3 regions of the Arthrobacter sp. 2762 genome follow, and region 2 is predicted to be linked to each of the others. Evidence: predicted binding sites of a transcription regulator. Region 2 holds the regulator's gene; each other region holds the start of a gene.

Region 1 (4,299 bases), on a different contig from region 2:
GATGAGGAATTTCCCCCTATGACCGAAAATCTCAACGAAAACTTCGACGCCACCACCGCTGAGTCTGCTGATGTAGCAGAGACCGCCGCTGAAGGCACCGTAGTAGAAGCACCGGCCCCCGTCGAGAACGCTGCACCCGAGTCTGCAGCCCCCGCCTTCACCGAAGCTCCTGCCCCCAAGGCAGAAGACGAGGAAGAAGAAGGCGTCCGCTTCGTCGATCTTGGCATCGATGGCCGCGTTCTGGCCGCACTGCAGGATGTCGGGTACGAAAAGCCGTCACCCATCCAGGCAGCCACCATCCCGCTGCTCCTCGAAGGCCGCGACGTCGTCGGCCTGGCCCAGACCGGTACCGGCAAGACTGCAGCCTTCGCTGTCCCTGCCCTGTCCCGCCTGGCTGAGCTGCACGACCTCAACGGCCCGTCCCGCAAGACCCAGGCGCTGGTCCTGGCGCCGACGCGTGAACTCGCCCTGCAGGTTGCTGAAGCGTTCACTTCCTACGCCAAGCACATTGACGACTTCACCGTGCTCCCCGTTTACGGTGGCTCCGCTTACGGTCCCCAGCTGGCCGGCCTTCGCCGCGGTGCACAGGTTGTTGTCGGTACCCCCGGCCGTGTGATCGACCACATTGCCAAGGGCTCCCTGGACCTCTCCGAACTCCAGTACCTGGTGCTGGATGAAGCTGACGAGATGCTGCGCATGGGCTTTGCCGATGACGTAGAGCAGATCTTCCAGCAGACTCCCGAAACCCGCCAGGTTGCGCTGTTCTCTGCCACAATGCCGGGCCAGATCCGCCGCATGTCCAAGCAGTACTTGAACAACCCTGCTGAAATCTCGGTGAAGTCCAAGACCACCACCGGTGCCAACACCAAGCAGCGTTACCTTCAGGTTATGGGCCCGCACAAGCTGGACGCCCTGACCCGCATCCTCGAAGTTGAAGAGTTCGACGGCGTTATCGCCTTCGTGCGCACCAAGATGGCAACCGAGGACCTCGCTGACAAGCTGAAGGCCCGCGGTTTCCAGGCTGCCGCCATCAATGGCGACATCCCGCAGCAGCAGCGCGAACGCACTGTTGACGCGCTGAAGGAAGGCCGCATCGACATCCTGGTTGCTACCGACGTCGCAGCCCGTGGTCTTGACGTTGAGCGCATCAGCCACGTCATCAACTACGACATCCCCCACGACACCGAGTCCTACGTCCACCGCATCGGCCGCACCGGCCGTGCAGGCCGTTCCGGTGACGCGATCCTGTTCATGACGCCGCGGGAGAAGTACCTGCTGCGTTCCATCGAGAAGGCTACGCGCCAGCCGGTGGAGCAGATGCACCTGCCCACGGCCGAGACCGTGAACACGCTGCGCCTGGGCAAGTTCGCTGAGCGCATCACCGAGACCCTTGAGTCCGAGGATGTTGCAGCATTCCGCGACCTCATCTCCTCCTACGAGGAAGAGCACAACGTACCGGCCTCGGAGATCGCCGCTGCACTCGCCGTCATGGCACAGGGCGGACAGCCGCTGCTGGTCAAGGAACTGCCTGCAGCTCCTGAGTACCAGAAGCGCGAACGCTCCAAGGACGGCTTCGGCTCCCGTGGCCCGACCCGTGCACTTACCGAAGGCAACGCCACCTACCGGATCGCCGTAGGACGCCGTCAGCGCGTCATGCCGGGCTCTATCGTGGGCGCCATTGCCAACGAAGGTGGCATCTCCTCCGCACAAATCGGTGGCATCGACATCCGCTCGGACCACTCCCTGGTGGAGCTTCCGGCTGACCTGAGCCCCGAGCAGCTGCGCGCACTGTCCCGCACCCGCATTGGTGGCGAGCTGATCAACCTCGAGCTGGATAACGGACGCAAGCCCAGCGGCGACCGTGGCAGCTACTCCGGTGGTGGCCGTGGTGGCTATGGCGACCGCGACAACCGTGGTGGCGGCAACTTCAAGGGCAGTGGTGGGTTCAAGAAGGACTTCCGCAAGTCTGAAGGTGGCGAGCGCTCCTCTGCCGATCGTGGCGGCCGCACGTACAGCGACCGCTCCGAGCGCACTGCAGGCAGCTTCGGCGATCGTGACCGTGGCCAGTCCAGCGGTTCCCGCTTTGGCGGACACGGCGACGGCGCCCGCAAGCCCCGCAGCGGTGGCGAAGGCGGACACCGCGACTTCAACCGCAAGGGCAAGTGGTAAACACTAAGTAGTTCCCGTCAGGGGGTCAGCTTTCGGGCCGGCCCCCTGACGTGTTTAAGGGCCGTAAGTGGTGCGGGTGGGGCAACTCCCGGGGTTGTTGGATATCCGAACCCTTGTACGGCGGGGATTTCGAACAAGACCGGGTTCCGTGCCACCTGCGGGTTCCATGCCACCTACGGGCCGCCGTACGATCAAAGTGCTACGAGCCGCGTAGTTGCGAAGAGCCTGATGGTCGCACGCTGAATGCAGGAGGGTTTCCCCATGGGATTGCTCGAGAACTTGAAGAAGAACCTGGGAATGGGCGGAAAGGGCGATGGCCAGGAAGACCAGACGGCCGTAACGCAGGCCGCGGAGGATGCTGCCGCCGTCGATGCTTCTGCTTCGAGCAAGGCCGCCGCAGAAGCTGCTGCAGCCCAGGCGGCCGAGCAGCAGGCGGCAGCAAACGCTGCAGGCGCTCAGATCGCCGAGCAGGCGGGCTTGGAGCCCGAAGCCCCGGAGGTCCAGCCGATGGCCCAGCAGGCGGCCGCGGAGGCCGCTGCGGAGGCAGGGCAGCGTGGTCCAGTCGCCCCACGCGTCACGGAGGTTGTGGTGGAGCCGGGCGATACCATGAGCGGCATCGCTGCGCAGTTCGGGGTGGACCTCGGAGCCCTGATCGCAACCAATGCTGACACCGTGCCCAACCCGGATCTCATCTACCCCGGACAGGTGCTCCGACTGCCCTGATCTGGGCGGTATCTGGATCAGGAAAATGGCGTCTGCGCAAATTGTGTCGACGCCGTTTTCCCCCGGATTTTCGCCGATTTGTAGCTTCTGAAAACGTCCGGTAGAGTATTTACTCGTTGCCCCCCTAGCTCAGTGGTAGAGCGCGTTCTTGGTAAGAACGAGGTCACCGGATCGATTCCGGTGGGGGGCTCTGAATGAGGGCCTGTGTCAAGGCGGTTTTGACCGGCTTGACACAGGTTTTTCTCATTCGTGGCGGTGTAGCTCAGTTGGTTAGAGCGCACGACTCATAATCGTGAGGTCGGGAGATCGAGCCTCCCCACCGCTACAGAGCAAGACCCCGCAGGTATCATCTGCGGGGTCTTTTCATTTGCCCGCCCGCACCACTCCGCATGTGGGACAGAATGGGTGCATGAGCCGAATCGCAATCATTGGCGGCCACGGCAAGGTGGCCCTTCATTTATCCCGGATTCTTAGTGGCGAAGGTCACGATGTCACGTCGTTCATTCGAAATCCCGATCATGTGGCAGATGTCACGGGGACGGGAGCCGTTGCGCAGGTGCTGGACGTCGAAAACTCGACGGCGGCGGAACTCGCCCAGGCGCTGAAGGGCCACGACGCCGTGGTCTGGTCGGCAGGGGCCGGTGGGGGCAACCCGGCCAGGACGTATGCCGTGGACCGGGACGCCGCCATCCGATCCATGGACGCAGCAAAGGAAGCCGGCGTAAAGCGGTACGTGATGGTGTCCTATATAGGCAGTGCAAAGGATCACGGCATTCCCCAGGACCACCCTTTCTTCCCCTATGCCGAGTCCAAAGCAGCGGCTGATGACTACCTGCGCAGTAGCGGCCTGGAGTGGACGGTGCTGGCACCAGGAACCTTGACGGAGGAGCCGGCGTCCGGGTTGATCGAGGTCAACCCGGCAAACTCTGGCAACGGCACCGCGACCTCCCGTGCGAACGTTGCCCTGGTGGCCGCTGCCGTCCTGGAACTTCCCGACACTATCCACCGGACCATCACTTTCAAGGATGGAACAGTTGACGTGGTGGATGCTCTGACCGCGGATTGACGTGGCACGGGATCCGTGGACCCCGGGATAGGTTGGTAGGTAGCTTCCTGGGCCAGGCCTGCGGGAAGCCCGTACAACTTCTGGGGAAGCGGGAACATGGATCAGCTGGCACTCATTATCGGATTGCTGCTTGCCACGGTGCTGGCCGTCGGCTTGGGGGACAGGCTTCGGCTTCCTTATCCGGTCCTGATGCTGCTCCTGGCTGTTGCGCTGACGTTCATTCCCGGCTTTCCTGAGTTTGAGATTTCGCCGGAGCTGATCCTGCCGATCTTCCTCCCGCCGTTGCTCTTTGCCACTGCGCAGAAGAGTTCCTGGGCCGTATTCCGCGTCCGGTGGCGGAC
Region 2 (4,299 bases):
AACGGGTAAGTCCCTGGCTTACCTGATTCCGCTGATCGCCCATTCCATGGACAGCGACAAACCGACGCTTGTGTCCACCGCTACCTTGGCCCTGCAAACACAGATTGTGGGCAGGGACCTGCCCCGGCTGTTGGAGACCATAAGCCCGGCCCTTGAACGTCCTGTGAACGTGGCACTCGTCAAGGGCCGGGCAAATTATGTTTGCCTGCAAAAGCTGGAGGGCGGCTTCCCCAGCGAAGAGCCGTCCGAGGGCCAACTTTTTTCCCTGGGTGAGGACACCAGCGTGCCGCATTTCGCAGCGGCGGTTGGCGGCCCGTCGTCGCAATTGGGTAAGGAAGTGGTCCGGCTCCGTGAATGGGCCGAAAAGACGGCCACGGGCGACCGCGATGAACTGATGCCGGGCGTTACCGACCGCGCCTGGAGGCAGGTCTCCGTGACGTCCATGGAGTGTCTGGGAGCGCAAAAATGCCCACTTGCCGAGGAGTGCTTTAGCGAGCTGGCACGGGCCAGGGCGGCTGAGGCTGACGTCGTGGTGACCAACCATGCCATGCTGGCCGTTAGTGCCTTCGAAGGACTTGCTGTCCTGCCCGAGTACGACGTCGTGGTGGTTGACGAAGCGCATGAGCTGCAGGACCGGGTCACGGGGGCCGTTGCAGGTCAGCTGTCCGTGGCAATGGTGCATGCTGCCGCTTCGAGCGCGCGCAAACACACCGCTATTACCGTAGACGCCCTGAACGCGGCAGCTGATCGACTGGACATGGCCATTGCCGGAGTCCCCAACGGTCTGCTGCCCAATGGGCTCAACGACGAACAACTGGATTGCCTGGACCAATTGCGCGATGCCACACGCGCCGCATTGTCTGACTCGAAGACTGACTCGTCAAACGCGGTCGACGGCGGCAGGCAGCTTGCGCGCTCACGGCTCATGCTCATTCTGGAACTGTGCGAGCGGATGCTCGCAGCCAAGGAGAACAGTGAAGTGGTGTGGTTTTCCAGGAACAGCACCTTCGATCCCCAGCAGGGGTACTCTCACCCGGACGAGACCGCGCCCGCACTGATCAACATCGCCCCGCTTAGCGTTGCCGGCCGGCTGCGGGAAGGCCTTTTCGCGGGGCACACAGTGGTGCTTACTTCTGCCACGCTGGCTATTGGATCCGCCTTTGAGCCCGCAGCAGGTGGCCTGGGCCTCATTGGAGATGGGGCGCCCAGCTGGACCGGGTTGGACGTCGGATCGCCTTTTGATTATCCGAAGCAGGGTGTCCTTTATGTGGCCAAGCACCTGCCCAAGCCCGGCAGGGGCACTTCTCCCGAGGCACTGGATGAGCTTGAAGACCTCATCCGTGCATCCGGTGGGGGAGCCCTGTGCCTGTTCTCCTCACGTCGGGCGGCCGAGGAAGCCGCAGACGCGATGCGCCCACGGCTGGATGTGGACATCCTCTGCCAGGGGGAATCCACTATGGCAGCACTGGTGAAGCAGTTTGCCGATGAACCTGACACCTGCCTCTTCGGCACCATGTCCCTGTGGCAGGGCGTGGACGTCCCTGGCGGTTCATGCCGCCTTGTGGTGATTGACCGCATTCCGTTCCCGAGGCCCGATGACCCGCTGATGACCGCACGCTCGCGAGCCGTTGCACAGTCCGGGGGCAACGGGTTCATGGCGGTGTCAGCTACGCACGCGGCAATTCGTCTGGCGCAGGGCGCAGGACGGCTCATTCGCTCCACCGGCGACAAAGGCGTGGTCGCCGTCCTGGACTCACGGCTTTCGACCGAACGGTACGGCGGGTTCCTGCGTGCCGCTTTGCCGCCATTTTGGGCAACGACGGACCGCAACGTGGTGCGCGGCGTCCTGGAACGCTTGGGCGCAAAGAAAACGTAGGCGAACGCCCTAGAGGGAGCGCAGGACCGAGACGACCTTGCCCATAATGGTGGCTTGGTCTCCAAGTATCGGCTCGTACTGCGTGTTCTGGGGGAGCAGCCAGGTGTGGCCGTCCCGCTGGCGGAAGGTTTTTACTGTGGCTTCGTCATCCAGGAGTGCTGCCACGATGTCACCGTTGATGGCGTCATTCTGGCGGCGGACAACCACCCAGTCACCGTCACAAATTGCGGCATCGATCATTGAGTCCCCAGCGACCTTCAGCATGAACAGTTCGCCGTGGCCCACCAGTTGCCGGGGCAGGGGCAAGACGTCCTCAATAGTCTGGTCAGCCAGGATGGGCCCACCGGCTGCGATGCGTCCCACCAAGGGCACCATCGCGGTGTCGCTGGCGCTGGCCAATTCCGTCACGGCAAGTCCACCTGCGCTGCGCAGTGTAGTAGCTGCTTCCACTCCGGGAATTGTGCCGCCGTCAAGGGTCAAAGGCATGAGTACTTCCATGGCGCGGGGGCGCTTGGGATCTCTGCGCAAGTAGCCGAGCTTCTCCAACTGGGAGAGCTGGTGCGTGACGCTGGAGAGGCTCGCGAGACCAACGGTGTCGCCGATCTCGCGCATGCTGGGCGGATACCCGTTGTCATTGACAGAGCGCTGGATGGTTTCCAGGATTTTCTTCTGCCGGACAGTCAGGCTTTTGGGACTCTTTTGAGGCTGCTGGCTCCGCAGGGGTGCCCCGCCGCCGGTGGCTTTCGCTGCCATGTTCGCCAATGCCCTTCCGTTCCGCCCGGTCACGGTCTGAAGTGCGCCCGGGGATGTTGGATCTGAAAAAATGTCAGACCCTCCTGTTCCACTGAAACAGTGCCTGTTTCTTCACTCAAACCTAGGCCAGGCCCAGGCGTTTATCAAACATTCGTTCTAGCGAGTCTCGACACCGTTCGTTGATAAGTGCTAAAAATGTCATAGCAAGGTTCGAATATGTGTTCTATAAAAGTTGAACCGAGCTCGGATGTTCGAAGAAAGTGTTCGAACATTCGGGCCGGGTCCAACGAACACAAGGAATTGGCAGCCGGCAACGGGCATCCGATGCAGGCAATCGCTCAGAAGGGCTCAGCTCATGTCCGCAATCTCAACGTTCCATGAATTCCGCAACACCCCGGCTCCTGCGCGTCTCCGGCTTACCCAACGCGGCAGGATCGTCTTCTTCGGAATCCCCACCATGCTGCTCCTTGCCGCGCTGCTGAGCCTTGCCGGCTTCATTAACTCCCCGGCCAAAGCTTCTGATTCCCAAGGCCAGCTGCAGCCGCCGGTGGCCGTTACGGTGACTGTCCAACCCGGGCAGTCCCTGTGGGGCATCGCCGGTGCGGCCGCGCCGGAGCGGGACCCCCGTGATGTCATCGCAGAAATCATCCAGTTGAACGATCTCCGCGGGGGACGCATCCAGCCGGGCCAGCAGCTGTTCGTTCCCGCCAATTGAGCGGCCAAGGGGTTATGGGTCGGCGTCCCCGGCGTCACAGTTACTCTGCAGTCGCACCGGCACCTTAAACTGTCTTGGTGAGTGACCAGCTTGAGCGACTTGACCGACTTCCCCTCCGGACCAACCTGCGTGGACTGAGCCCCTATGGCGCACCGCAGCTTGACGTCCCCATTTTGCTCAACGTCAACGAAAACACCCATGGCGTGCCGGCAGATGTCCAAGCGGCCATTACCGAGGCCGTGGCGGCCGCGGCCACGGGCCTGAACCGGTACCCTGACCGCGAATTCACGGAACTCCGCGAATCCCTTGCCGATTACCTCGGACACGGGCTTTCCGCGGAGAATATCTGGGCGGCCAACGGCTCCAACGAGGTCCTGCAGCAGATTCTGCAGGCCTTTGGAGGGCCGGGGCGCAAGGCACTGGGCTTCCCTCCCACGTATTCCATGTACCCGCTGCTTGCCAGTGGCACGGACACTGAGTATCTCCGTGGAGTGCGGGCTGATGACTATGGCTTGGATGCGGCTTCTGCTGCTGCCCAGGTGAAGGAGACTGGCGCAAATATCGTGTTCCTGTGCTCTCCGAACAACCCCACCGGAACGGGACTGGGCCTGGACGTGGTCGAAGCCGTGTACGAAGCCGGCGAGGCCAGCCAAGCCATCGTCATCGTGGACGAGGCCTACCACGAGTTCGCGCACGACAACACGCCCAGCGCGCTGACGCTGCTTCCCGGGCGGGAGCGTTTGATCGTCTCTCGCACCATGAGCAAGGCCTTTGCCCTGGCAGGTGCGCGCCTGGGCTACATGGCTGCCGCACCTGAGGTTACCGATGCCATCAGGCTCGTTCGGCTGCCCTACCACCTCTCAGCCGTCACACAAGCCACGGCCCTCGCCGCTCTCAACCACCGTGAAGCGCTCATGGCCGATGTCGAGGACATCAAGGTCCAACGGGACCGGAT
Region 3 (4,299 bases), on a different contig from region 2:
CTTGAGTTGCTGGGCGCGAGCGGAGGCAATCACGGGAGAGTCGACGTCGAACCCCAAAGCGGCAATAGCCGGTTCGGCGTGCTGTGCGGCTTGCTCGTTGATGATCACGCGCGCCTGGCCCATGGTCCAGAGCTGGACGTCCTTGGTGCGGTGGCGGCCTTCGAATTCGAAGCCAAGCTGGCCCAGGAGCTTCTCGAGCTGCGCGGTGTCGTCAGCCTTGACCTCGGCGAAGTTGAAGCCGGCGGGTTCGTTCACCTTCGGCAGCGTGGCCAGTTCCATGGGATAACGACGGCGGCACGCGCTGCCGTTGCCGGCTCCGGAGTCAGCGGAGGTGCTTTCGAGCCACTTGGCGCTCTGCTCCTCCAGCCAGATCAGGGAGCGCATGGCATCGACGGCCGTGCGCTCAACGTCCGATTGGCGGAAGACATCGTTGAAAACTTCCAGCGAAACCGGACCCGTATAGCCGGCGCGGACAACGTGGCCCATGAATTTGGCGAGCTCGAACTGGCCCTCGCCCGGGAACACGCGGTAGTGGCGGCTCCACGACAGCACATCCATCGAGAGCTTGGGGGCATCGGCAACCTGAACGAAAAAGATCTTGTCCGTGTTGATCTTCTCGATCGGCGCTGTATCCCAGTCACGGGAAAGGATGTGGAAGGAGTCCAGGCACGTGCCCAGGTTGGGGTGGTCCACCATCTCGACCACGCGGTACGCGTGCTCGTAATCGTTGACGTACTTGCCCCAGGCCAATGCTTCGTAGGCAACCTTGACGCCGTGGTCCCCGGCCAGTTCGGCAAGCTCTGCCAACTGGGAGGCACGAAGTTCGTCGTCGTCGATCGTTGCAGTGGCGACGTTGGAGCAGACCAGGATCGTGTCCATGCCCAGGCGTTCCATCAGGTTGAACTTGGCCTCGGCCCGGCGAAGGTTGGCTTTGAGCAGCTCCGGAGTGACGCCGTCGAAATCGCGGAACGGCTGGTACAGATCCAGGCCGAGGCCAAGATCCGCGGCCATTTTCCGTACGTCTTCAGGGCTGAGCGGCGAGGTGACGAGGTCCTGCTCGAAGATTTCGATGCCGTCAAAGCCCGCTATAGCGCAGGCCTGCATCTTTTCCTTCAGTGTGCCGGAGAGGCAGACGGTGGCGATTCCGGTTCGCATCAGTGGGCCGCCTTCGCCAGTTCTGTCGCGGACAGTTCGGTTGCGGCATCTTCCACGGCGATCAATTCAAGGAAGTGTGCCCGCATGCGGTCGCGGTCGGCGTCGCGTCCCGTGAAGAGCTGGAAAGCGTCCGCCGCCTGACCGACTGCCATCCTGCCGCCGTCGAGGACGTCGCAACCCTTGGCGCGCGCCTCGCGGACCAGCCGTGTATCGATCGGCCGGTAGACGATGTCGGCAACCCATTGGCGCGGTTCCAGGAGGTCGATGTCCAGTGGCAGTCCCGGATGGGCGGCCATGCCGATAGGGGTGCAGTGCACCAGGCCATCGGCGAGCGGCATGATCTCCGGCAAATCTGTGGGCGTGCGCGCAGTGACCGTGGCGGCCGGGAAGAGCTCGCCGAGTTCCGTGGCGCGTTCGGCTGCACGGGTGGAGTCCATGTCCACGAGGTCCAGCACACTGACCCCGGCCTTGAGCAACGCGTACGCGACCGCTGACCCGGCACCGCCTGCACCCAACTGCACCACGCGGTCGAGCTTTGCGGTCGGCAGCCCGGAGGTGAGCGCCGCCGAGAAGCCCGAGAAGTCAGTGTTGTGGCCGATGAACCGACCATCCTGAATCAGGACCGTATTGACGGCACCCAGTCGGCGGGCGTCGTCGGAAATTTCGTCCAGGTGCTCCAGCACAAGCTGCTTGCAGGGGTGCGTGATGTTCAGGCCATTGAAGCCCATGCGCTGGGCTGCGGTCAGGAGATCCCCGACGGCGGTGGCCGGCAACGCCAGGTCCAGCAGGTCGATGGGGCGGTACAGCAAGCGAAGGCCCTGCACGTCGGCTTCGCGTTCGTGCATGGGCGGCGTGAGCGAGGGCATGACGCCTTCGCCTATGAGGCCCACCAGAACGGACTCGGCTCGGTTGCTCATCCTAAAGCTCCTTTGACTTCAGCACCGCCGGGTTTTGGCGCTTTCTGGGGCGCGCTCCCCGGGGTGTTATTTAGGTTACTACAGGTGTTCATATTCCGCACGCTTGTTCTTATCGCGAACATTTGCGATTAGCGGACTCAACTGCGATCCAGTTGGGTTAGCGCTGTGGCAGGCGGGCCGCGAGCTCAGCCGCAGCTTCCTGCAACGTGGGGACGTGTGCGATGAGCTCGTCCATGGTGAGGCGAAAGACCGGCACGGCCGTAGCGAGAGACGCGAAAGCGTGGCCCTGGGAATTGAGGACCGGCACTGCCACCGCGCGCATGCCGATCTCGTTTTCTTCGTCCATCACCGCGTAGCCCTGCCGGCGCACCTGCTCAATCTCCGCCCGGAATGCAGCCCTATCGGTAATGGAGCGCTCAGTGAGAGGCTCCAAAGGCAACTCTTCGAGCAGTCGCTCCCGTTCGGCGTCGTTCTCGAACGCGACAATCGCCTTACCCACGGACGTCGTGTGCAGCGCGCCCAAGTGGCCGGGGTCGCTGGTGACGCGGAAAGTCTTGGGGCCGTCCACCTTATTGACGGTCAGATGATGGTTGCCATCGCGCACGGAGAGGATGGTTGCTTCTTCGGTCCGCTCCGTGACGCGCTGGAGTACGGGAAGGGCCGTTGCTGCGAAGCCATGGTGATTGGACACCCGCTGGCCCAACTGGAAGACCCGCAGTCCCAGGTGATACCGGCGACCATCGGGCTCGTAGTCCACGAATCCGTCGCGCGTCAGCGAGCCTAGCAGCCGGTAGGTCGTGCTGAACGGAAGTCCCGCACTCCTGGCCAGATCTGCGGCACTGGCACCCTTGGGTTCATTTCCCAGCAATACCAACAGGCCAAGGGCCTTGCCGACCATGTCGGTCTTTGTGTCCTCTTTCACACTCATGCTTAGATGCTCTCACATCGTGAGAGCTATTTCTAGATAGTGGGGACAAGTCTTGACAAGTGACCCCAGTCACGGCCAATATTGCTGTATTGCACAAGTAGCTCTCACCATGTGGTTACTTTGGGATTGATCCGGCCGCACCTCGCTCTGGTCTTCCCGCAGAAGCTAGATCCGCGACATCGTCGTCACAGAAGGAACACCCATGAGCCACACAATGCCGTCAGCGACGCCAGGCACAGTTACCCCAGCAGGAACTCCCAAGAAAGCGGCACTGGCCAGCTTCCTGGGAAGCGCAGTGGAGTACTACGACTTCTTCATCTTCGGCTCCGCCGCCGCCTTGATCTTCCCCCACGTGTTCTTCCCGGACGCGGACACCAACGCAGCCATCATGTCCTTCGCAACCTTTGGCTTCGCCTACGTTGCCCGCCCTGTAGGCGCCGTCATCCTGGGGCACTTCGGCGACAGGATCGGCCGGCAGAAGGTCCTCATGTTCACACTGGTCCTGATGGGTGCCGCGACCTTCGTGATCGGCTGCCTCCCTGACTTCAAGACCATTGGTTGGTGGGCTCCCGTCCTGCTGGTGCTCGCCCGCCTTGCCCAAGGTCTTTCGGCCGCCGGCGAGCAGGCCGGCGCCTCCTCCATGACGCTGGAGCACGCTCCGGACAACCGCCGCTCGTTCTTTACGTCGTGGACGTTGACCGGCACCCAGGGTGGCCAGATCCTTGCAGCCCTGGTGTTCATTCCAGTTCTCGCACTCCCGGACGAGATCAAGTACGGCGTCGGCTGGCGCATCCCGTTCTGGCTTAGTGCCGTAGTTGTCATCGTGGCCTACTTCATCCGACGCACCCTGCACGAGCCGCCGGCGTTTGCCGAGGCCAAGAAGAACAACCAGATCGCCAAGCTGCCCATCGCGGACCTCCTCAGGCTGCACTGGCGCGACGTCCTCCGCGTGGTGTGCTGTGCCTTCATCGCCGCCGTCAGTACCGTATTTGGAACTTTGGCCATCAAGTACGCCCAGGACGTGGCCCACGTCAGCGGCACCATCACCTTGTGGCTCGTTGTAGTGGCCAACATTGTGGCCCTCGGTACCCAGCCGCTGTTCGGCATGCTTGCCGACAAGATCGGCCGCAAGCCCGTCTTCATCTACGGTGCTGTGGCCAGCGCCATCATGACTCCGGTGTTCCTGCTGACCCTCGAATCCGGCAATGTACCGCTGATGTTCCTGGTTTCCGTTGTGTTCTTCTCCTTCGGCTACGCTGCCGCCAACGCCGCGTGGCCGTCCTTCTATGGTGAAATGTT

Evidence for each region. Region 2 encodes LexA, which represses DNA repair genes until DNA is damaged. Its sites were predicted from a motif close to TCGAACANNTGTTCGA; they were not measured.
Region 1: a site for LexA is predicted at 2,275-2,290, ahead of ABIE18_RS14095 (LysM peptidoglycan-binding domain-containing protein). Genes of this name have one in related genera too.
Region 3: a site for LexA is predicted at 2,168-2,183, ahead of ABIE18_RS13605 (shikimate dehydrogenase). Genes of this name have one in related genera too.

The regions. Positions count from the first base shown of each region.
Region 1 is NZ_JBEPSI010000007.1:49,900-54,198, forward strand. It holds gene ABIE18_RS14090 (DEAD/DEAH box helicase) at 19-2,169, shown strand; gene ABIE18_RS14095 (LysM peptidoglycan-binding domain-containing protein) at 2,431-2,892, shown strand; tRNA gene ABIE18_RS14100 (tRNA-Thr) at 3,011-3,082, shown strand; tRNA gene ABIE18_RS14105 (tRNA-Met) at 3,144-3,217, shown strand; gene ABIE18_RS14110 (SDR family oxidoreductase) at 3,302-3,958, shown strand; gene ABIE18_RS14115 (Na+/H+ antiporter) at 4,055-4,299, shown strand, end outside.
Region 2 is NZ_JBEPSI010000002.1:44,214-48,512, reverse strand. It holds gene ABIE18_RS04265 (ATP-dependent DNA helicase) at 1-1,876, shown strand, start outside; gene lexA (transcriptional repressor LexA) at 1,886-2,629, opposite strand; gene ABIE18_RS04255 (LysM peptidoglycan-binding domain-containing protein) at 2,985-3,344, shown strand; gene ABIE18_RS04250 (histidinol-phosphate transaminase) at 3,422-4,299, shown strand, end outside.
Region 3 is NZ_JBEPSI010000006.1:267,820-272,118, reverse strand. It holds gene ABIE18_RS13610 (bifunctional sugar phosphate isomerase/epimerase/4-hydroxyphenylpyruvate dioxygenase family protein) at 1-1,155, opposite strand, end outside; gene ABIE18_RS13605 (shikimate dehydrogenase) at 1,155-2,072, opposite strand; gene ABIE18_RS13600 (IclR family transcriptional regulator) at 2,230-3,000, opposite strand; gene ABIE18_RS13595 (MFS transporter) at 3,203-4,299, shown strand, end outside.